3 regions of the Rahnella sp. BCC 1045 genome follow, and region 3 is predicted to be linked to each of the others. Evidence: riboswitches for the same ligand, from Rfam matches in the RefSeq annotation. Region 3 holds a riboswitch; each other region holds the start of a gene.

Region 1 (7,265 bases), on a different contig from region 3:
AGCAGATCAAACCCTCCAGTCTGCCTGCTGGCAGAGCGCGTCCGCTGTGCTAATGTCAGGCATGACCTGCCCGATGAGTGCCTGAAATGCTTTCATTTTCCGTTAATTATCCGGTTAAAGTTCAGAATGGCGGTTTGTTTATTTCCCGCGGAATGGGGACACATCCGACCCGGCAACTCAGTTCGCACGAGCTGATTTACGTTGTGCGTGGCACACTTTCCCTTCAGGAAGAAAATACCCGTTTTGATTTACATGAAGGAGAAAGTTTACTGTTATTTCCCGGCAGGGAACATAAAGGCGTGACGACGTTTGATCCTGAGTTAAAGTTTTATTGGCTGCACTTTGATATTGTGAAAAATACGACAATAATTAAATCACAGCAAATTAATCCCTCTTTACAGCTGGATATTCCACAACACTGTAAGGTCAGAGACACCGAAACATTGTTAACCCTGTTCAGATTATTTTTATATGAGCAGGAGCGCGGCGGAAATTCGCTGGAGCTGTTTCTGATTTTATTGTTGCAGGAAGTCTCCCGCGCCTGGCCTGAAAATCTGGAACCCGGCGGTCCGGGTGTCGCGCTGGCGTACAAGGCACGTGAGCTGATTACCACCCAGTATCATCTGCCGCTCGGGGCCTCTGAGCTGGCAGACCGATTACACTGCAACGCTGATTATCTCGGGCGGGTTTTCCGCCTGACATTTCAGATGACGCTGACGGATGCGTTGCATAAACACCGGGTTGCGGCGGCCGAAAAACTACTGCTAAGTAATACCGGCAATGTTGCGGATGTTGCCCGGCAGACAGGGTTTAACGACGTGGCCTATTTTCGTCGGGTTTTTCGCAAGCTGCTGGGGATTACGCCAGCGGCCTATAAAAAACTCTATTGCCGCGAGCATATTAATTCCCAATAATTTGATAAAACCTTGCGCTAACAATCTCAAAATCCTGAGAAAACTCATGTTAGTATTATCTTCTCCTGATTCTGAAGACAAATTTTGCCCATGACAGACTCCTTTGAATTTCTCAGTAATGTGCCGGTAAATCAGCAGATTTACCGCACTTTGCGTCAGGACATTGTCACCTGTGCCATCGCACCGGGGGCGTTCCTGTCGGAGAAAGAAATTTCCACGCGTTTTAATGTTTCCCGCCAGCCGGTTCGCGAAGCCTTTATTAAACTGGCTGAAGCCGGGCTGGTACAAGTTCTGCCACAGCGCGGCACTTACGTGATGAAAATTTCTTCCAAACGGGTGGCCGACGGCCGTTTTATTCGTGAAGCCGTTGAAACCGCCGTCGTCCGCCGCGCCGCCATGGTCGCGACGGATAAAGATCTCGCGCTGCTGGAGCACAATCTTGAACGGCAGACGCTGGCGGCAAAAAGCCAGCAAACACAGGAATTCCTGTTACTCGACGATGAATTTCACCGCACCATCGCGCAGATTATTGACTGCCGCCTGGCGTGGGAAACCGTCGAGCACATTAAAGCCACGATGGATCGCGTACGGTTTCTGACGCTCAGTAAAGTGTCGCCGCCGGAAAATCTCATCGCGCAGCACTACGCCATTTTTGACGGACTGAAAGCGCACGATCCGGACGCGGCCGAAAAAGCCATCCGCATCCATTTGCAGGAGATGATTTCCACCATCACGCCCATTGCTGAGCAAAACAGCGACTGGTTTGATGCGGAATAGATCTGGCAAAACAGTTTTCCCCGCGTTTTAGCGCAATGCCAACGGGCGGGGTACAACGCGTTTCAGGGAAGTTTGGTCCAGTCCTTCTGCGGATGGTAGAAGGCTTCCGGCGGACCAAATGCGCCAAGTTTATCGTCATCCAGACTGCTGTAGTTCTCTCCACAATATCTCAAATAGCCAACGCGCATATCCACCAGCTCTAGCTCGCGTGGTGTTAACTGAACGGGCTTACCCATAAACTTTTCCTTGTATTCAGACGGTGTAATACGAGACGCCTCGGAAAATTTCGTCATCATGGCTAACGTAATCCGAAAAAGATGCCCGTTTTGCGGCGTAGCCCCAAAATTTGTATGACAACTTGGTGTAAGCTGTAAACCACATCAATATCGTGGATACTTTTATGCCTTCTGCATCCCCCCTGAAAAAAAGCTACTACAGCGCAGATCAGTCGCTGTCCTTATCGCAGCTCGATGTCGAGAAAATCAGCCAGGTCGTGCGCGATCTGGACGTGGCTGAAAGCGAAAAAGAGCACTACGTCACGGGCTGGATGGGTCAGAACAGTGTGGTACTGGTGAGGAATTATCAGGACAAACGCGGGACGTCTAACGGAATTGTCATGTCACGCGGCAACCGCTATAAACTGACCATTCAGGCCATTACCTTCCGCATTCCCAAATTCCTGTTGTGGATTACGTTTCGCCGCAAGCCACGTACCATGACCGTAATTGCTTACAACAAGCTGGGTGAACAGGCTACCGGTCTGCAACAGTTTATGCATATTCAGGAACCTGAGCTGAAAGAGCAGCTGGAAAGCGACTGGCGTGAGCTGAATGATTATCTCGGCATGGCTTGCTGGCAGATGGAGAATAACCAGCCACTGTGGCGCAAGCTGCGTGAAGAAATCACGCCACAGTCGCTGCTGATGCAGGCAGAATCCGCGTGGTTCAGCGGCAAAAAACTGCAAAAAGACGGTGAATGCGAAGGATTGTGGCTGCACGAACAGTTTATCGGGCGTCGTACCGGTGAGCACGCGGCGCTGTTACTGTCGTGGAAAGATGAGGAAAATCAGGATATTGCCAGCTACCGGTTTGAGCGTGTTTCAGCCACGAAGATCCGTGTAATGCTGCGACCGCGCAAAGAAGCGAAATTCTACCCGCTAAACCCGTTTGACGCCGTGCATCTGCAACAGGCGCTGACGATGTATCACCAGGCAGAAGAGGCGCTGAGCGAAACCCAGCGCCGCGCCTGAGCGGTTTACCACCAGCGGTGGAAATGATGCACAGGCCCGATGCCGTGGCCGACTTCCAGTGAGTCGGCCTGCATCAGTGCCTGCTGGAGATAATCTTTTGCTTCGCGTACGGTATCGGCCCAGTTGTTATGCCGCGGTCGCAGTGCCGCCAGCGCGGCCGATAATGTACACCCCGTTCCGTGCGTGTGCCGGGTATTCACGCGCGGTGCGGTAAACCGCTCGCGTGAACCGGTCATAAACAACCAGTCCGGGCTTTCTTCATCACTCAGATGACCGCCTTTCATCAGCACCGCCTCACATCCCATCGCCAGTAACGCTTCGCCCTGTTCACGCATTTCTGCTTCAGTCAGCGCCACCGGGCATTCCAGTAACGCAGCGGCTTCCGGCAGATTGGGGGTAATAATTGAAACCTGCGGAATCAGCAAACGGCGCACGGCATCAACGGCCTCCGGCAACAGCAGCGGATCGCCACTTTTCGCCAGCATGACGGTATCAAGCACCACAAAAGGCGGCTGATAATACTTAAGCCTTTCAGCGACCGCTTCAACAATCTGGCTGTTCGCCAGCATGCCGATTTTAGTGCTGTCGATTCGCACGTCGCTGAGTACGGAATCGAGCTGCGCGGCCACGAAATCCGGCTCAATGTTGTAAACAGACTGCACGCCACGGGTATTTTGCGCCACCAGCGCCGTGATAACGCTCGTGCCATACGCGCCGAGCGCCGAGAAGGTTTTGAGATCTGCCTGGATCCCCGCGCCGCCGCTCGGGTCAGTACCTGCTATGGTCAGGGCATTGACTCTTCTCATCCGATTTTTTCCCCGTTCAGCCACTCTTCGCGCATCAAATACAGGTTATCGAGAAACTCTGGCGTGAAGCTGCCCGGCCCTTTCACCACTGCGCAGGCACGCTCACCGGCACAAGACATGACGCGACATGCCGCGGCAACGTTATCCAGACGTTTGCCGGGCAATGCGGCAAACGCCGCAACAACCGCTGATAACGAACAGCCGGTGCCGACGATGCGGGTCATCATCAGATGTCCGCCGGGAACAGACCAGCTGCGTTCGCCGTCGGTGACGTAATCAGTTTCACCGGTGACAGCCACCACCGCGCCGGTTTCCAGCGCCAGTTGCTGTGCAGCCGGTAAGGCAGACAGCGAATCATCGCCGCTGTCTACGCCACGCCCGGACGCACTCAGGCCGCTAAGCGCACGGATTTCAGAGGCGTTTCCGCGGATGGCGGCGGGTGTAAGTTTGATGAGTTCAAGGCAAAACTCCGTGCGCCAGCTCAGGCCGCCGACGGCAACCGGATCCAGCACCCAGGGTTTTCCGGCCTGATTTGCTGCGTGAATCGCTGCCAGCATCGCCTCAGCATGAGGACGGGTCAGCGTGCCGACATTCACCAGTAAGGCATCGGCCACCGCGCTGAACTGCGCGGCTTCGGCCGGGTCAGTCACCATTGCCGGTGAGGCACCGAGCGCCAGCAGAACATTGGCCGTAAAGGATTGCACCACGTCATTGGTCAGGCAGTGAACCAGCGGCGCGGAGGCACGAAGTTGTCGTAAAGAAGCGGCGGATGTTGCGCCGGGAAACACGGAAGGTCGGGTATTCATAGTTCTCCCCACCGGCGCTAAAGAAGGCGGTATCGGGAGAGATACCTGACTTCCCTACGCTGGCATAATCCAGATCAGGTAATACGGGTAAAATCTCAGCCGTTCTTTTGCAAGAGCGGCACCCCGAGTCAAGGAAGCATTATTGGTGGCGAGCCTGAGAAGGTCAATCAGGATTTTTCGTACAGCGTGTTATTTCGCCGCCGACGCAATAAGGTTAATTTCCAGTAAAACATCGACCAGAAGTTCCACGCAAACTGTTGTCCGGGCAGGATATGGCGCGTTGAAATGTTTTACATACGCCTCGTTAAAGGCTTTGAAATCTTTCTTATCGGTCAGGTAAACATTCACGGAAACAGCATCATCGAGTGTCAGGTTATATTCTTTAAGCGATCCGGCTATTTTCGAAAATACCAAATGGGTCTGCGCTTCAATTCCGGCGGGCGTTGTGCCTTCCGCGGTAATCGGTACTTCGCCGGAAACAAAATAAAGATTGCCGCTTTTACGGACTTTGGGAAAAGGTAAGGTCCCTGTGAGCATAATGAATTCCTCGATTCAGACGTAAAATCAGAAGTTTGATATCAGCAACATGCCGTAGAAAATTAAGACAGCCGCCAGCGTGATATAAACTATCCGTGAATCACGGGGATCCACCGGTTTGTTTTTCTCTGTCATATAAACAACTTAGCTATTGGAAATAAATTAATTGAGAGGACTTAAGCGATAGATTTTAATTAAGATAAATAGTACCTCGCATATACAGCGCCGCTTTGCCGCTGATAATCACCCGATCATTTCCGCTCATTTCACATTGCAGTTCGCCTTTACGCGCACCGCCCTGCCGGGCGTTCATCTGCGTTTTATTCAGACGTTTCGACCAATACGGTGCCAGCGAGGTGTGGGCTGAACCGGTTACCGGATCTTCATTCACCGCCACGCGAGGCCCGAACCAGCGGGAGACAAAATCAAAATTATCGCCCGCAGCGGTGACCACCACGCCACGGGTATCAAAAGCATTGAGCGCTGCGAAATCCGGCGCGAGGGCTTCCAGTGCGGCAGCATCTTCAATCACAATGATAATATCATCGGTTTTAAGCACCGCGGTGATCGGTGCTGTCAGCCCAAGTGCCTGAGTGAGTCCGTCTGGCAGCGTGAAAGACACCGGAGATTTCAGCGGGAAATCCATGTGGAAAACCTCATCCTGGCAGGTCACCCATAAATCTCCGCTGCGGGTAGAAAACCGCAGCGATGCGGATTTATCGCCCAGCGCCTGGCTTATCACCCACGCCGCCGCCAGCTTGGCATGACCGCATAAATCCACTTCGGTGCCCGGCGTGAACCAGCGCAGCTCATAATGGTCACCGTTTTTGACGAAGAAAGCCGTTTCGGAAAGATTATTTTCACGGGCAATATTGCTTAAAACGCTGTCATCCAGCCAGTGAGGCAACGGGCAAACGGCCGCCGGATTTCCACTAAAACTTTGCGATGCAAATGCATCGACCTGATAAATTGATATTTCCATTTCAGACTCCTCACTATAAGTGACCACTATTCATCGCCACCGGATTTCTTAATTTCATCCAGATAGTTGTAGATGGTGTAGCGGGTAACGCCCAGTTTGCTGGCCGCCTTTTCAACGCCGCCTTTGACGATAAACATCCCGCGATCCTGCATAACTCTGACGGCTTCGAGTTTCTCTTTTTTATTCATCGGTTTACCCGCTCGCCCCGACTGAGACAGGGAAGAATCAATGATTTCTTCCATCATGGACCCGAGATCGGTTTGGGAATTTTGCGGCGTATTTTCTGAAGAATACTGTCTGAGCAGGCGCCCGAGCGCCGCATGCGCAATTTCAACTTCACTGAGATCAACGTTGATACACAGGCTGGCAAATGCGACGCCCTCCGCGTCGCGATAAACCGTCGTGGCGCTTTTCAGTTTTGTTCCTTTCGCGGTCACTGTTGTGTAATCCGCAATAACCAGCGGTTCTGAGGATGGAGAAGCCGTATTCCGGGCGTTGAGAAGACCGGCGAATCCTAAATCACCGTCCGGGCCGCTGAACATGGAATCCCCTACCGCCCGGCCAGAAACGTGACCATTGGCAATTTTCAGCACGGAAGACGACGGATTTGCCAGGTCATGAACTACGATTTCGGTATTGTTGCCGATGGCCGCCTCAAGAGCCTCCACGGAGGCGAAGAGCGTTTTCAGAACGAGTGCTCTTTCGGCTGTGGCGTCTGGTGGAATTTTGGGCATGGGTGTTGTAGTCCGCGATTGCATTAGATGCAAACACAATATCAACCGAATGTTGAAATATCAATTTTTTGTTGATTAAATCACACGTGTACCATAAACCAAATTGAACTCCCGCAAAGTCGCTGGCAGTATGGCTCAGTGAAGTGAACGTTCTCTGCCCTCATATTTTCAAAGGAATTCACTCTTTGACATCCCCACTTAACATACGCCCTTACGAAGAAGCCGATCGCCCCTTTTTGCGCACGCTGTACCTGGCTTCACGCAAACAGACCTGGACATGGCTGGAAGACGATTTTCAGCTGGAAGATTTTGACCGTGCGGTCATCGGCGAAAAGATTCTGGTCGCTGAACGGGACGGGCATCTGCTGGGATTTGCCTCTGTTTTTACACAGGAGAATTTCCTGCATAACCTGTTTATCGATCCGCAGTTTCAGGGGACCGGTGCAGGCTCGGCTTTGTT
Region 2 (7,265 bases), on a different contig from region 3:
TTTGCTGCTGCCACCTTCCACCATATATGTCGCCAGTGTCCACGGGCTGCCGGAAAAACCGATAAGCGGCACTTCACCTTTGAGGTTTTTACGGATAGTACGAACCGCATTCATGACGTATCCCAGTTCCATTTCAGGATCGGGGACGGGCAGTTTTTCCACATCGGCACGGCAGGTCAGCGGGGAAGAAAAACGAGGGCCTTCACCGGCTTCGAAATACAACCCCAGCCCCATGGCATCAGGAATGGTCAGGATGTCAGAGAACAGAATCGCGGCGTCCAGCGGGTAGCGACGCAGTGGCTGGAGGGTCACTTCGCAGGCCAGCTCTGCATTCTTGCAAAGCGACATAAAATCACCGGCTACAGCGCGGGTTTCTTTGTATTCTGGCAAATAACGGCCCGCCTGACGCATCATCCAGACCGGTGTGATATCCACAGGCTGGCGTAACAGGGCGCGCAGGTAGCGGTCATTTTTCAACTCATTCATTCTGTCTTTTTCCTTCAATATTCGGGCCGCCCGAAAATAATCTGGCGGCATTCTAGCATGCAACACTCCTGCTACACGTCGTCTTCATCTCTTTCTGCGCGGCACAGCGCAACCGTATCTTCAATCAGCCGGCGGGCGATGGTCCCCGGTGGCGGCAACTGTGGCAGTTGATCAAAGCGATACCAGCCTGCGTTGAGCAGCTCTTTCGGATCATGCACGATGTCACCGCTGTCGTAGTCGGCCATAAACGCCATCATCAGCGAATTAGGGAAAGGCCACGGCTGGGAACTGACGTAACGGACATTCTTCACGCAGATATTGCTCTCTTCCATGACTTCACGCGCCACAGTTTCTTCGAGAGTTTCCCCGACTTCCACGAAGCCAGCCAGAACCGTATGAATGCCATTGCGGTGGCGGACATGCTGCGCCAGCAAAATCTCATCACCGCGGCGAATGGCGACAATAATGCAGGGCGCAATTTGAGGGTAATAGCGTTCACGGCAATGCCCGCACAGCGCGGCCCATTCGGTTTTACTGACGTGCATCTCGTGGCCGCAATAGCCGCAGAACTTGTGCGAACGGTAAAATTCCGACAGCTGCACGCCGCGCCCGACCAGCTGGAATAGCCCGCGATCCTGATCGAGCATCTGCCGTGCAGATACCATGTGATTGTGCATCGCCTGACGTACCATCCACACCGGTTCGCCCTGCCATTCACCAATCTGACGCGCGATTTTGCCCGTCAGAGAAAATTGCGCAGCGCTGCCATTCGGCAGTTCACCTTCGGGCAGCCACAGCTTGCCCTCATAGCTGATTACCCACCAGCCGGTATGTTCTTCTGTGATCTGTAATTCCATAATTGTTGTTGCATAACCTCGACGAGACTGACAATCTGGGGTTGATATTTACATATTAGTAACCTTTGGTTACTTTTTTCTCGCTCACGGAGTCAACCATGCTAAATCGTCTGGAAAGACTGACCCAACGCGTTGGTGGCAGTAATGAGTTAGTGGATCAATGGCTGCACGCGCGTAAAGAATTGCTGGTGTCTTACTGCACACTGGTCGGCCTGAAACCCAATAAAGAAAAACATACACCGCTGAATGAAAAAGCGCTGGACAACTTTTGCCATAACCTGGTGGATTACCTTTCTGCCGGTCATTTCCATCTTTATCAACGGGTCATCGATGAAGTGGAAGGTGCAGAGATAAAATTACAGGCTGCGAAAATATACCCTGCACTCGAGCTCAATACTGAAGCTATCATGGCTTTCCATGACAGTTACACCGAAAATGATATTGATGATGACAATGCTTTCGCATTTCATTATGCATTATCCGATGTGGGTGAAGCATTGGATGCGCGTTTTCAGCTTGAGGATCAACTGATCATTCTGGCCTTTGATCCGGAAAGTCGCAAAGAATTGCCTTCTGCAAACGAAGAGCATCTTGCCAGACCCGCGTAACGTGTTACTTCTGCACAACACGTTGCCACAATAAAAACCCTGCTCAGGGTTGTAGTTTTTACAACGGCCTCCTATATTGAGGCTTCTTGTCGGAGTGCCTCGTGCAAAATTTCCTCGCGGAGATGATGCCAGGCTGAGACCGTTAATTCGGGATCCGCGGAACCTGATCGGGTTAGTACCCGCGAAGGGAACAAGAGTAATGTTATGCGTTTAGCGCGATTTGGCATCAGCCTGCAAACGGCCGCCAGCGTTCAACCGCCCATTTTTACTCCTGCCGTAAACCTCCAGACAAGCAATTTTCCATTACGTTCTGTCACGCTTTTTGGCGTGAAAACAACACAAGGAATTTGCTATGTCGAGTACCCAGAAACCCGTTACATCCGAAAAAAAGCCCGCTAACCGCCGTGAACAACGCGCACAGGCACAGTCATTTATCGACAGCTTGCAGGGCGAAGCCTTTCCCAATTCCCGACGTATCTATCTTCAGGGCGACAACGCCGGTATTCGTGTCCCTATGCGTGAAATCCAGCTCAGCCCGACGCTGGTCGGCGGCGGAAAAGACAACCCGCAGTTTGAAGAAAACGAAGCGATTCCGGTTTATGACACCGCCGGACCGTATGGCGACCCGTCTGCGACCATCGACGTGCATACCGGTCTTGAAAAATTGCGTGCCCGCTGGATAACCGGACGCGCCGATACCGAAGAACTTCCGCAAGTCAGCTCCGGTTTTACTCAGCAGCGCCTGGCCGACGAAGGGCTGGATCATTTACGCTTCGAACATCTTCCGCGCCCGCGAAAAGCCATTGCCGGTAAAAATGTCACACAGCTGCATTATGCGCGACGGGGCATGATTACCCCTGAGATGGAATTCATCGCTATTCGCGAAAACATGGGGCGTGAGCGGATCCGCGGAGAAGTCCTGCGCCAGCAACATCCCGGTGAAAGCTTCGGGGCGCACCTGCCCGCGAATATCACCGCCGACTTTGTTCGCCAGGAAGTGGCCGCCGGTCGCGCGATTATCCCCGCCAACATCAATCACCCGGAATCCGAGCCGATGATCATTGGCCGCAATTTTCTGGTGAAGGTGAACGCCAATATCGGCAACTCGGCGGTGACGTCATCCATCGAAGAAGAAGTTGAAAAACTGGTGTGGTCGACGCGCTGGGGCGCGGACACGGTGATGGATCTCTCCACCGGCCGCTATATCCATGAAACCCGTGAATGGATCCTGCGTAACAGCCCGGTGCCGATCGGTACGGTGCCGATTTATCAGGCGCTGGAAAAAGTGAATGGTGTGGCCGAAGACCTTAACTGGGAAATGTTCCGCGACACCCTGCTGGAGCAGGCGGAACAAGGTGTGGATTACTTCACCATTCACGCTGGCGTGTTGCTGCGTTATGTGCCGATGACCGCCAAACGTCTGACCGGTATTGTTTCGCGCGGTGGCTCAATCATGGCGAAATGGTGTCTGTCACATCATCGCGAAAGCTTCCTGTATGAAAATTTCCGGGAGATTTGCGAAATCTGCGCCGCTTACGATGTCTCGCTTTCTCTCGGTGACGGTCTGCGTCCCGGCTCGATTCAGGACGCCAACGACGAAGCGCAGTTTGCAGAATTGCACACGCTGGGCGAGCTGACGAAAATCGCCTGGGAATATGACGTGCAGGTGATGATTGAAGGGCCGGGGCATGTGCCGATGCAGATGATCCGCCGCAATATGACGGAAGAACTCGAGCAATGCCACGAAGCGCCGTTCTATACGCTCGGGCCGCTGACGACCGACATTGCGCCCGGTTATGACCACTTCACGTCCGGTATTGGCGCTGCGATGATTGGCTGGTTCGGTTGTGCCATGCTGTGTTACGTCACACCGAAAGAGCATCTCGGCCTGCCGAATAAAGAAGACGTTAAGCAGGGTCTGATTACCTACAAAATTGCAGCACATGCCGCCGATTTAGCCAAAGGCCATCCGGGTGCGCAAATCCGCGACAACGCCATGTCCAAAGCCCGTTTCGAATTCCGCTGGGAAGATCAGTTTAATCTGGCTCTGGACCCGGCCACTGCCCGCGCCTACCACGATGAAACGTTACCGCAGGAATCCGGCAAAGTCGCCCACTTCTGTTCGATGTGCGGCCCGAAATTCTGCTCAATGAAAATCACTCAGGAAGTTCGCGATTACGCCGCCGCGCTGGAAGCTAAAGCCCGGCCCATCGAACTCGTTGAATCCGGCATGGCACAAATGTCAGCTGAATTCCGTTCACGCGGCGGCGAGCTTTATCATCCTGCCACGGAGATCAACAAATGAATCAGTCAGCTCAGCCCTTCCCCGCCGTTCCTTTTCACCTTGGTTTATATCCGGTTGTCGATACGGTGGAATGGATCGCCCGTCTGCTCGATGCAGGCGTGAAAACGCTGCAGTTGCGGGTGAAAGATTTACCCGATGAAGACGTCGAACCGGTAATTATCGAGGCTATCGCGCTGGGAAAAAAATATCAGGCGCGGCTGTTCATCAACGATTACTGGCGTCTGGCGGTGAAGCATCATGCATATGGCGTGCATCTGGGTCAGGAAGATCTCGATACAGCCGATCTTGCGGCAATTCGTCAGGCCGGTCTGCGACTGGGCGTTTCCACGCATGACGAGGCTGAAATGACGCGCGCCGTTTCCGTGAATCCTTCATACATCGCTCTGGGCCATATCTTCCCGACGCAGACCAAAGATATGCCGTCGGCGCCACAGGGTCTGGAAGAACTCACCCGACACATTAAGCAACTCGATGGCCGCTTTCCGACAGTGGCCATCGGCGGGATCAGCATTGACCGCGCGCCGTCGGTTCTGGACTGCGGCGTCGGCAGCATTGCGGTCGTCAGCGCCATTACGCAGGCCACGGACTGGCGTGCAGCCACCGCCGAACTGCTGGCCTTGTGTGCCAGCAAGGTGCCGGAAGATGCTTAACGATGCGGCTTTTATGCGTTACAGCCGTCAGCTGATGCTGGAGGAATTCGGCCCGCAGGCGCAAGAAAAGTTACAGGCGGCAAAGGTGCTGATCGTCGGACTTGGCGGACTCGGTTCTCCTGCCGCCCTGTATCTGGCGGCGGCGGGCGTCGGCACGCTTTTTCTGGCCGATGACGACCGGCTGCATATCACCAATCTTCAGCGGCAAATCCTTTACCGCACAGCCGATCTCGATCAGCCCAAAGCCACTTTGGCAAAGCGTGAGCTGCTGCGCCTGAATCCGCTTTGCGAAGCCGTGGCCATTACGGAACGCCTGTTGGGTGAAGCGCTGACACAAGCGGTGGCCAATGCCGATATCGTTCTGGATTGCAGCGACAATATGGAGACCCGTCATGCCGTCAATAAAGCCTGCGTGGATGCAGGCAAAACGCTAATCAGCGGCAGCGCCGTCGGATTCAGCGGACAGCTTCTGGTGATTGAAGCACCCTACGCTCACGGTTGTTATGCCTGTTTGTATCCGGATCAGGAAACCGTGCAACGTAACTGCCGGACATCCGGCGTACTCGGGCCGGTAGTGGGCACCATCGGGACATTACAGGCGCTCGAAGCACTGAAAATCCTGGCTGGGCTGCCTTGCACACTGAGCGGCAAACTCCGGCTGTTCGACGGAAAAACACAGAACTGGCGTTCACTGCAACTCACGCGATCATCTGCCTGTACCGTCTGCGGAGGCTATGCGTGATTATTCTGGTCAATGATGAATCTCATCAGTTCAGTCAGCCGCTCCCGCTGTTAGCTCTGCTCGATGAGCTGGCGTTAAACACTGCGGGCAGAGCGCTGGCGGTAAATCAGGTCATTATCCCCCGCGATAACTGGCCTGCACACTGGCTGGCAGACGGTGATGAGATTTTGCTCTTTCAGGCGATAGCCGGAGGATGAAACATGTTAAAAATTGCTGATACCACATTTACATCCCACCTTTTGACCGGAACCGGAAAATTCGCCAGTCCGGCGCTGATGCAACAGGCGCTGGAAGCATCGGGCTCTGAGCTGGTGACCATGGCGATGAAACGCGTCGATCTGCGGCGTGGCGGTGACGATATTTTGTCTCCCCTGCAACAGCTCGGCGTCCGCTTGTTGCCGAACACATCGGGCGCTAAAACGGCAGAAGAAGCAGTATTTGCCGCACAGCTGGCAAGGGAAGCACTGGGAACCCACTGGGTGAAACTTGAAATTCATCCGGACATGAAATACCTGCTGCCCGATGCCATCGAAACCCTGAAAGCCGCAGAGATACTAGTGAAACAGGGGTTTGTCGTTTTGCCTTATTGCAGTGCTGATCCGGTGCTGTGCAAGCGTCTTGAAGAAGCCGGATGCGCGGCAGTGATGCCGCTCGGCGCACCGATAGGCTCTAATCAGGGGCTGCAAACCCGTGAGTTTCTGCAAATTATTATCGAACAGGCGCGCGTGCCCGTTGTGGTGGATGCCGGGATCGGCGCACCCAGTCAGGCCACTGAGGCGCTGGAAATGGGCGCGGACGCCGTGCTGGTGAATACGGCAATTGCCGTTGCGCGTGATCCGGTTTCCATGGCGACAGCTTTCCGGCTGGCCGTTGAAGCGGGCGTGCTTGCCCGTCAAAGCGGATTAGGCGGACGGCAACGGTACGCCAGCGCATCCAGCCCGCTGACCGGTTTTCTGACTTCCCCGCAGGCAAGCTTATGAGCAACTTTACCGATGTCTGGTCAACGCTCGACTGGGACGATATTTCCCTGCGAATTAACAGCAAAACATCCAGTGATGTTGAGCGGGCGCTGAGCAGGAACAAAATCGACCGTGATGGTTTTATGGCACTGATTTCTCCGGCCGCGTTACCGTATCTTGAAGAAATGGCGCAGCGCGCGCAACAGCTCACGCGCCAGCGTTTCGGCAATACCGTGAATTTCTTCGCCCCCCTTTATCTCTCCAACCTTTGCGCCAACGAGTGCACGTACTGCGGCTTCTCGATGAGTAATAAAATCAAACGTAAGACGCTGGATGAAGAGGAAATCATCGCTGAATGTGAGGCGCTGAACGCGCTGGGATTCAAACACCTGTTGCTGGTTACGGGCGAGCATAAAGGGAAAGTGGGTATGGATTATTTCCGCCGACATTTCCCGGCTATCCGCAGTCATTTTGATTCACTGATGATTGAAGTGCAGCCGCTACCTCAGGAAGAATACGCCGAGTTAAAAACGCTGGGGCTGGACGGTGTTCTGGTTTATCAGGAAACCTATCACGCACCGACCTATGCGCTGCATCATCTGCGCGGGCAAAAACAAGATTTCTTCTGGCGGCTGGAAACCCCTGACCGGCTGGGGCG
Region 3 (7,265 bases):
GGCTCAACTGGGATGCAGAAGCCGGGCGCGGTAAGCGGTCAAAGCTGACCTTTTTGTACACCGGTCTGGCGCTTCAGCAGCAACGTGCCGAAGAACTGCTTGAACAGGATCGGATTGATCAGCTGGTACAACTGGTTGGCGATAAAAACATGGTGCGCCAGATGCTGTTATCCCAGCTGGGACGCAGCTTCCGTCAGGGCAAACATATTCTTCGCGTGCTGTACTATCGCCCGCTGTTTAATCTGCTGCCCGGCACCATGTTGCGCCGCTCAGAAACACACATCGCGCGACAGATTTTCAGCGGGCTGACGCGCATAAATGAGGAAAACGGGGAAGTAGAAGGCGATCTGGCCCATCACTGGCAGGAAATCTCTGCGCTGCACTGGCGGTTCTATCTGCGTCCGGCTATTCATTTTCATCATGGTCGTGAGCTGGAAATGGCCGATATTATTACCACCTTCGCTCGTCTCAAATCACACCGCTTATTCGGCAATATCGTCTCGGTGATCTCATTAACGCCAAACGTCATCGACATTCATCTGAACGCGCCCGACCACTGGCTGCCGTGGCTGTTCGGGAATATCCACGCGACAATCCTGCCACAAGAGTGGGAGTCGTTGCCCGATTTTGCCCGCCATCCGGTGGGAACCGGCCCGTATGCCGTGGTACGAAATCAGAAAACGCAGCTGCGGATCCGCGCGTTTGACGAATATTTTGGATTCCGGGCGCTGATCGATGAGGTCAATATCTGGGTTCTACCTGAACTCAGTGAGGAACTGGTGCATTCCGGCGTCCAGCTTCAGGCCGATGAATCCGGCAAAAGCGAGCTTGAAAGCCGCCTTGAGGAAGGTTGTTATTTCCTGCTTTTCGACCAGCGTTCGCCGGTCGGCCAAAACGCACAAACGCGCCAGTGGCTGTGCGATTTGTTCAATCCGATTGCGCTGCTCAACGCTGCCGAGCCGGTTTATCAGCGTTACTGGTCGCCGGCGTACGGCCTGTTGCCGCGCTGGCATCATAAAGCGCTGCTTCCCCACCCGCCCAAACCTGACGGTCTGACGCAGGTCACGCTGACGTTTTATAACGAGCACTCAGAACATCACGCTATCTGCAACGCGCTGCGTCCGCTGCTGGCGGCAGAAGGCATTGAGCTGGTGATCCAGATTGTCGATTATGCGGTGTGGTACCGCGGCGGCGTGAAAACCGATCTCTGGCTGGGTAGCGCCAACTTCACGTTGCCGCTGGAGTTTTCGCTGTTTGCCTCATTCTACGAACTGCCGCTGCTGGCGTATTGTTTCCCGCAAACGATGAATGAAGACGCCGCTTTATGGCACGCCGGAAAGCTTTCCATTGCCGACTGGAGCCAGAAGCAGATCGCCTGCCATCACATTCATCCGCTGTTTCATCACTGGCTGGTTTTACAAGGCCAGCGCAGTATGCGCGGCGTGCGGATGAACACCCTCGGCTGGTTCGACTTCAAATCTGCCTGGTTCGCGCCACCCGACAGCTAATCGGACTATCGCATTGCGCCGTTAATCTCTAGAATGACATCCGTTCTCAACGGGGTGCCCGAGTGACTTCTTTTGTATTGAAGAATGACCTCGATTTTTAAACGCCGCGAGCGCGTGTTCAGCGGGTGAAGTACAGCGCACAGAAAGCGGAGCGTACACAAAGTACGTGAGCATTTCGAGCACTGCACGACGCCCGATCAACACACGCGCAGCACGTTTAAAGATGGCTGAGACCTGATACCCGTCGAACCTGATCCGGTTAACCCCGGCGGAGGGATTTGAGACTGTGCGATGCTCACTCAAAATCCTTTGCCCCTTTTCTTTTTTGGAGCGCAAAGTTGAAAAAAATATTGTCCTGTCTGCTGTTACTTTCTGCACCTGCCTTTGCTGCAAAACCCGTTCTGACGGTATATACCTACGATTCCTTCTCTGCCGACTGGGGCCCCGGCCCGGCGATCAAAAAAGCCTTTGAGGCACAGTGCGGCTGCGAACTGAAATATGTCGCGCTGGAAGATGGCGTATCTTTGCTGAACCGTCTGCGGATGGAAGGCAAAAACACTAAAGCGGACGTAGTGCTCGGTCTGGATAACAACCTGTTGCAGGCCGCTGAGCAAACCGGCCTGTTTGCCAAAGCACCGAAAACTGATGCTCAACTGACGGTGCCGGGTGGCTGGAATAACACGACGTTTGTGCCTTACGACTACGGCTATTTCGCGTTCGTGTATGACAAAAACAAACTGAAAAACCCGCCAAAAAGCCTCGATGAGCTGATCAACAGCGACCAGAAATGGAAAGTGATTTACGAAGATCCGCGCACCAGCACGCCGGGTCTTGGCCTGATGCTGTGGATGCAAAAAGTCTATGGCGACAAAGCGCCTGAAGCGTGGCAAAAACTGGCGGCGAAAACCGTGACCGTCACCAAAGGCTGGAGCGAGGCTTACGGCCTGTTCCTCAAAGGCGAAAGCGATCTGGTGCTGAGCTACACCACTTCTCCGGCCTATCATATTGTTGAAGAGAAGAAAGATAATTATGCCGCCGCTGACTTCGCTGAAGGTCATTACATGCAGGTGGAAGTCGCGGGTCAGCTGGCCAGCAGCAAACAGCTGAAACTGGCTGAACAGTTCATGAAATTCGTCACTACTGAAGATTTCCAGAAAGTCATTCCGACCGGCAACTGGATGTATCCGGTGATCAGCACGCCACTGCCTGATGCCTTCAAACAGCTGACCGTACCGGCAAAATCCCTGCAATACAGCGCACAGGATGTAGCTTCTCACCGCGGCGAATGGATTCAGGCATGGCAGAACGCCGTCAGCCGTTGATCCCCCGCTGGCTGTGGCCGGGCGCGGTGGCGTCACTGGCGATGCTGCTGGTCGCCGCGCTGGCATTAGGCTCGTTGTGGCGTCATGCGCCACAAATAAGCGGCGTGTCTGCGTGGCAGGATCAGTATCTCTGGCACGTCATCCGTTTCACCTTCTGGCAGGCGCTGCTTTCGGCGCTCTGCTCGGTGCTGCCCGCTATTTTGCTGGCGCGCACCCTCTTCCGCCGCCGTTTCCCAGGTCGTCAGCTGTTATTACGATTGTGCGCGATGACGCTGGTATTGCCGGTTTTAGTCGCGGTGTTCGGCATTCTCAGCGTATACGGAAGACAGGGCTGGCTGGCGCAGATTTGCAACTGGCTGGGTGTGGATTACCGTTTTTCGCCGTACGGTTTACAGGGCATTTTGCTGGCGCACGTATTTTTCAATCTGCCGCTGGCAACCCGTCTTTTATTACAGGCGCTGGAAAATATCGCCATCGAACAGCGGCAGCTGGCTGCGCAGCTCGGGATGAATGCCTGGCAGCAATTCCGCTTTGTGGAATGGCCTGCGATCCGACGTCAGATTTTCCCCGCCGCTGCCCTGATATTCATGCTGTGTTTCGCGAGTTTCGCCACCGTGCTTTCACTGGGCGGCGGTCCGCAGGCGACCACCATTGAACTCGCCATTTATCAGGCACTGAGTTACGACTACGATTTAAGTCGCGCGGCCACGCTGGCGCTCATCCAGCTGTTTTGTTGTCTGACGCTGGTTCTGCTCAGCCAGAAACTCAGCCAGGCGCTGCCGGTCGGTCAGACCCATGCTCAGCGCTGGCGCAATCCGGACGATTCCCCGCTGCGCCGCATTACCGACGGCCTGCTGATTGTTCTGGCTTTACTGCTGATCCTGCCGCCGCTGCTGGCCGTGGTTTTCGATGGTATAAATCGCGCCGCCGTCAGCGTGCTGCAACAGCCCGCGCTGTGGCAGGCTTTATGGACGTCAGTCCGTATCGCGCTGGGCAGCGGATTATTGTGTGTGTTGCTGACGATGATGTTGCTGTGGAGCAGCCGCGAGCTGCGTTTACGCCAGAAAAATGGCTGGGCGCAGGCGATGGATCTCAGCGGAATGCTGATCCTCGCGATGCCGGGCATCGTGCTGGCGACCGGTTTTTTCCTGCTGCTCGGTGATACCACCGGATTGCCGCAAACCCCGTGGCCTTTGGTTATCATGACCAATGCGCTGATGGCGGTACCTTACGCATTAAAAGTGCTGGATAACCCGATGCGTGATGTGGCGGAGCGCTATAACCCGCTGTGTATTTCGCTCGATATGCGCGGCTGGCAGCGTCTGCGTTGGGTGGAAATGAGCGCGCTGAAACGCCCGATCGCACAGGCACTGGCATTTGCCTGTGTGCTGTCGCTGGGGGATTTCGGCGTGATTGCCTTATTCGGCAACGAGAATTTCCGCACCCTGCCGTTTTATCTGTATCAGCAGATGGGTTCCTATCGCAGCCAGGACGGTGCGGTCACGGCGCTTTTACTCCTGCTGCTATGCTTCCTGTTATTTACCCTGATTGAGAAATTGCCGGGCCGCCATGCTGACGCTGAATAAACTGACCTACCTGTACGAACATTTACCGATGCGCTTTGATCTGCACATCGCGGCCGGTGAACGTGTGGCGATCCTTGGCCCGAGCGGTGCGGGGAAAAGTACCCTGCTCAGCCTGGTGGCGGGTTTTCTGACGCCGGTCAGCGGACAGATTTTGCTGAACTGTGCCGATCACAGCGCAACGCCCCCGGCCAAACGTCCGGTTTCAATGCTGTTTCAGGAAAACAATCTGTTCTCGCATCTGACCGTACGCCAGAACATGGGACTGGGGCTGCACCCGGGGCTGAAACTCAGCGCGCAGCAAAAGCAGGCATTAGAGGAAATCGCCCGGCAGGTCGGGCTGGAAGATTGTCTGGAACGCCTGCCGTCGCAGCTTTCCGGCGGGCAGCGTCAGCGCGTGGCCCTGGCGCGTTGTCTGCTACGCAGTCAGCCGGTTTTGCTGCTCGACGAGCCGTTTTCGGCACTCGACCCTGCGCTGCGCAGCGAAATGCTGAGTTTGCTGGATAAAGTGTGTGAGCAGCGTAATCTCACACTGCTGATGGTGTCGCACAATCTGGACGATGCGGCGCGGATTGCGCCGCGCACCTTGCTGATTGTGGATGGCAGGATTTTCTACGATGGCCCGACGCAGGCGCTGGCTGACGGTACCGCGCCGGAAGCTAAAGTGCTGGGCATCCGGCGGCCGGATATTAGTGGCTGAGAACCGGTTTGGTGAATTCTCTCGGGTTATGTTTGTACTTAAACGTGAAGGCAAAAACGATCACCAGAACCACGGTATAAGCGGCAAAGGAAAGCCAGATACTTTGCCAGTCTTTCACGCCATCTACCGTAAAGTGATCGACTACATGCCCGCTGGCTATGGCACCGACATACGCCCCGACGCCGTTCACCATCGTCATAAATAAGCCCTGAGCGCTGGCACGGATATTATGCGCCACTTCTTTTTCAACGAAAATCGCCCCTGAAATGTTGAAGAAGTCGAACGCGCAGCCGTACACCAGCATCGACAACAACAGGAAAATCATCCCACCAAACGACGGATCGCCGAAAGCGAACAGTGCGAAGCGCAGCGTCCAGGCCGCCATGCTGATCATCATGACCCGCTTGATCCCAAACCGGGACAGGAAGAACGGGATGGTCAGAATAAAGAAGACTTCGGCAATCTGGGACATCGACAACAGAATGGACGGATACTTCACCACCAGGCTGTCGTGGAAGAGCGGATTGCGGTAGAAATCATGCATAAACGGGCTGGCAAACGTGTTGCTGATCTGCAGGGAAACGCCGAGCAGCATGGCGAACAGGAAGAAAATGGCCATCTTCTTCTGGCGGAACAACACAAACGCATCAAGCCCCAGCAAGGTCACCCATGAGCTGCCTTTTTTCACGCAGGACGTCGGGCAAGACGGCAGCGTTAAGGCGTACAGAGCCAGCGCCACCGAGAGACCCGATGCGATATACAGCTGAATATTGCTGAGCTCAAAACCGGAAAGGCTGATAACCCACATTGCAAAAATAAACCCGACCGTGCCAAACACCCGGACCAGAGGGAAATTTTTCACCGTATCCAGCCCGGCTTTCTCAAGGCAAATATAGGAAATGGTATTGGATAACGCGATGGTCGGCATATACACCATGGCATTAAATAACATCGCAAAGAACATCAGATGAGGATCTGCAATACCGGCCGCGATAAATAAGGCAACCGCACCGAAGAAATGACATAGCGCATACAGTTTATTGGCCTTTACCCAGCGGTCCGCAATAATACCGACGATGCCGGGCATAATAATACAGGCAATACCTTTTGCGCCATAAACTAATCCAACCTGAGCCCCGGTAAAATGCAATGTGTTGATCATATAAGAACCCAGCGTGACCAGCCAGGAACCCCAGATAAAGAATTGAAGAAAGAACATAATTTTCAACCGGATTTGTATTGTCATTTTATTTCCTTTCAGGAGAGCATGAACAATGCGATGCGAGCAGATCAGAAGTTATATTTTATGGAGTAGATAATTCCGTCCTGGAGGAAACTTTCACCCAATTTATTATCCGCATAGCGATACTGTAATCCGACCGTAAGGCTGGGATTGGGCTTCCACCAGAAACCCGCGCCGCCGTTGACGCCTTCTTTTCCGCCGTTACCGGCAGCATATTGGTCGGCGCGGTCAAACTCATATTCCGTCCAGTTGGTCAGGCTGAAATTCTCGCCCCACGCGGTAAAGTCATATCCGGCGGCCCAGCCAAATACATAGCCATTATCGCCGGTGTAATACGTCTGATCGGTATAACGTTTGGCGATAAAAGGCTTATACCAGAAGTTACCCGCTTTAATGTTGTAACCTATTCCGTATAACGCCATGACATCATGGAAATGCACGCCGAGCGGCGCGCTGTAGGTGCCATATAAATGGCCGTAAAGATTAAAACCTGAATGACCCAGATAGAACCGGTTGGTGCTTTTGAAGGTATAACGCTGTTCATCTCCCGGCTGGTCATGCTCTTTATTCAGCGGATTTTCCAGATCGAAGAAGCCGTAAGTTTCGCCCCAGGTAAATCCCGCACCGCCTTCCAGTTCAAGATAGAAAAAGTCATCTTTATGCGATTTCATTCCGGTCCGGTGCGTGGTGTTTTGTGTCCAGTCCAGATAATGCAAACCGGTATCGAAGAAGCCCCATAAATATTCAGCCTGAGCGCCGGGCGCTAAAAATGTTAATGCCAGAGGTAATGTATATTTAATTAATTTCTTCATCGCGCTTAATTCCCTTAGCCAGAAATGCACATTCCAGAAAGATGTGCATATAAGATTCAAATGTCAGAGCGCTGGGAGTATTCACGATGAGTAAAGG

Evidence for each region. Region 3 has a riboswitch for thiamine pyrophosphate ahead of thiB (thiamine ABC transporter substrate binding subunit). Riboswitches for the same ligand answer to the same signal wherever they lie in the genome.
Region 1: another riboswitch for thiamine pyrophosphate. It lies ahead of thiM (hydroxyethylthiazole kinase); the one in region 3 lies ahead of thiB (thiamine ABC transporter substrate binding subunit).
Region 2: another riboswitch for thiamine pyrophosphate. It lies ahead of thiC (phosphomethylpyrimidine synthase ThiC); the one in region 3 lies ahead of thiB (thiamine ABC transporter substrate binding subunit).

The regions. Positions count from the first base shown of each region.
Region 1 covers NZ_JAFMOZ010000133.1:91,382-98,646, reverse strand. The annotation lists gene J1782_RS16730 (AraC family transcriptional regulator) at 87-914, shown strand; gene J1782_RS16725 (GntR family transcriptional regulator) at 1,005-1,691, shown strand; gene J1782_RS16720 (hypothetical protein) at 1,754-1,987, opposite strand; gene J1782_RS16715 (hypothetical protein) at 2,092-2,940, shown strand; gene thiD (bifunctional hydroxymethylpyrimidine kinase/phosphomethylpyrimidine kinase) at 2,946-3,746, opposite strand; gene thiM (hydroxyethylthiazole kinase) at 3,743-4,552, opposite strand; TPP riboswitch at 4,587-4,688, opposite strand; gene J1782_RS16700 (RidA family protein) at 4,742-5,089, opposite strand; gene J1782_RS16695 (PhzF family phenazine biosynthesis protein) at 5,280-6,071, opposite strand; gene J1782_RS16690 (transcriptional regulator) at 6,098-6,805, opposite strand; gene J1782_RS16685 (GNAT family N-acetyltransferase) at 6,991-7,265, shown strand, end outside.
Region 2 covers NZ_JAFMOZ010000097.1:19,398-26,662, reverse strand. The annotation lists gene hemE (uroporphyrinogen decarboxylase) at 1-486, opposite strand, end outside; gene nudC (NAD(+) diphosphatase) at 558-1,343, opposite strand; gene rsd (sigma D regulator) at 1,442-1,951, shown strand; TPP riboswitch at 2,032-2,158, shown strand; gene thiC (phosphomethylpyrimidine synthase ThiC) at 2,304-4,256, shown strand; gene thiE (thiamine phosphate synthase) at 4,253-4,906, shown strand; gene J1782_RS03945 (HesA/MoeB/ThiF family protein) at 4,899-5,648, shown strand; gene thiS (sulfur carrier protein ThiS) at 5,645-5,845, shown strand; gene J1782_RS03935 (thiazole synthase) at 5,849-6,628, shown strand; gene thiH (2-iminoacetate synthase ThiH) at 6,625-7,265, shown strand, end outside.
Region 3 covers NZ_JAFMOZ010000140.1:67,900-75,164, forward strand. The annotation lists gene sgrR (HTH-type transcriptional regulator SgrR) at 1-1,508, shown strand, start outside; TPP riboswitch at 1,549-1,803, shown strand; gene thiB (thiamine ABC transporter substrate binding subunit) at 1,847-2,830, shown strand; gene thiP (thiamine/thiamine pyrophosphate ABC transporter permease ThiP) at 2,806-4,416, shown strand; gene thiQ (thiamine ABC transporter ATP-binding protein ThiQ) at 4,400-5,113, shown strand; gene J1782_RS21105 (nucleoside permease) at 5,103-6,359, opposite strand; gene J1782_RS21110 (outer membrane protein OmpK) at 6,404-7,168, opposite strand.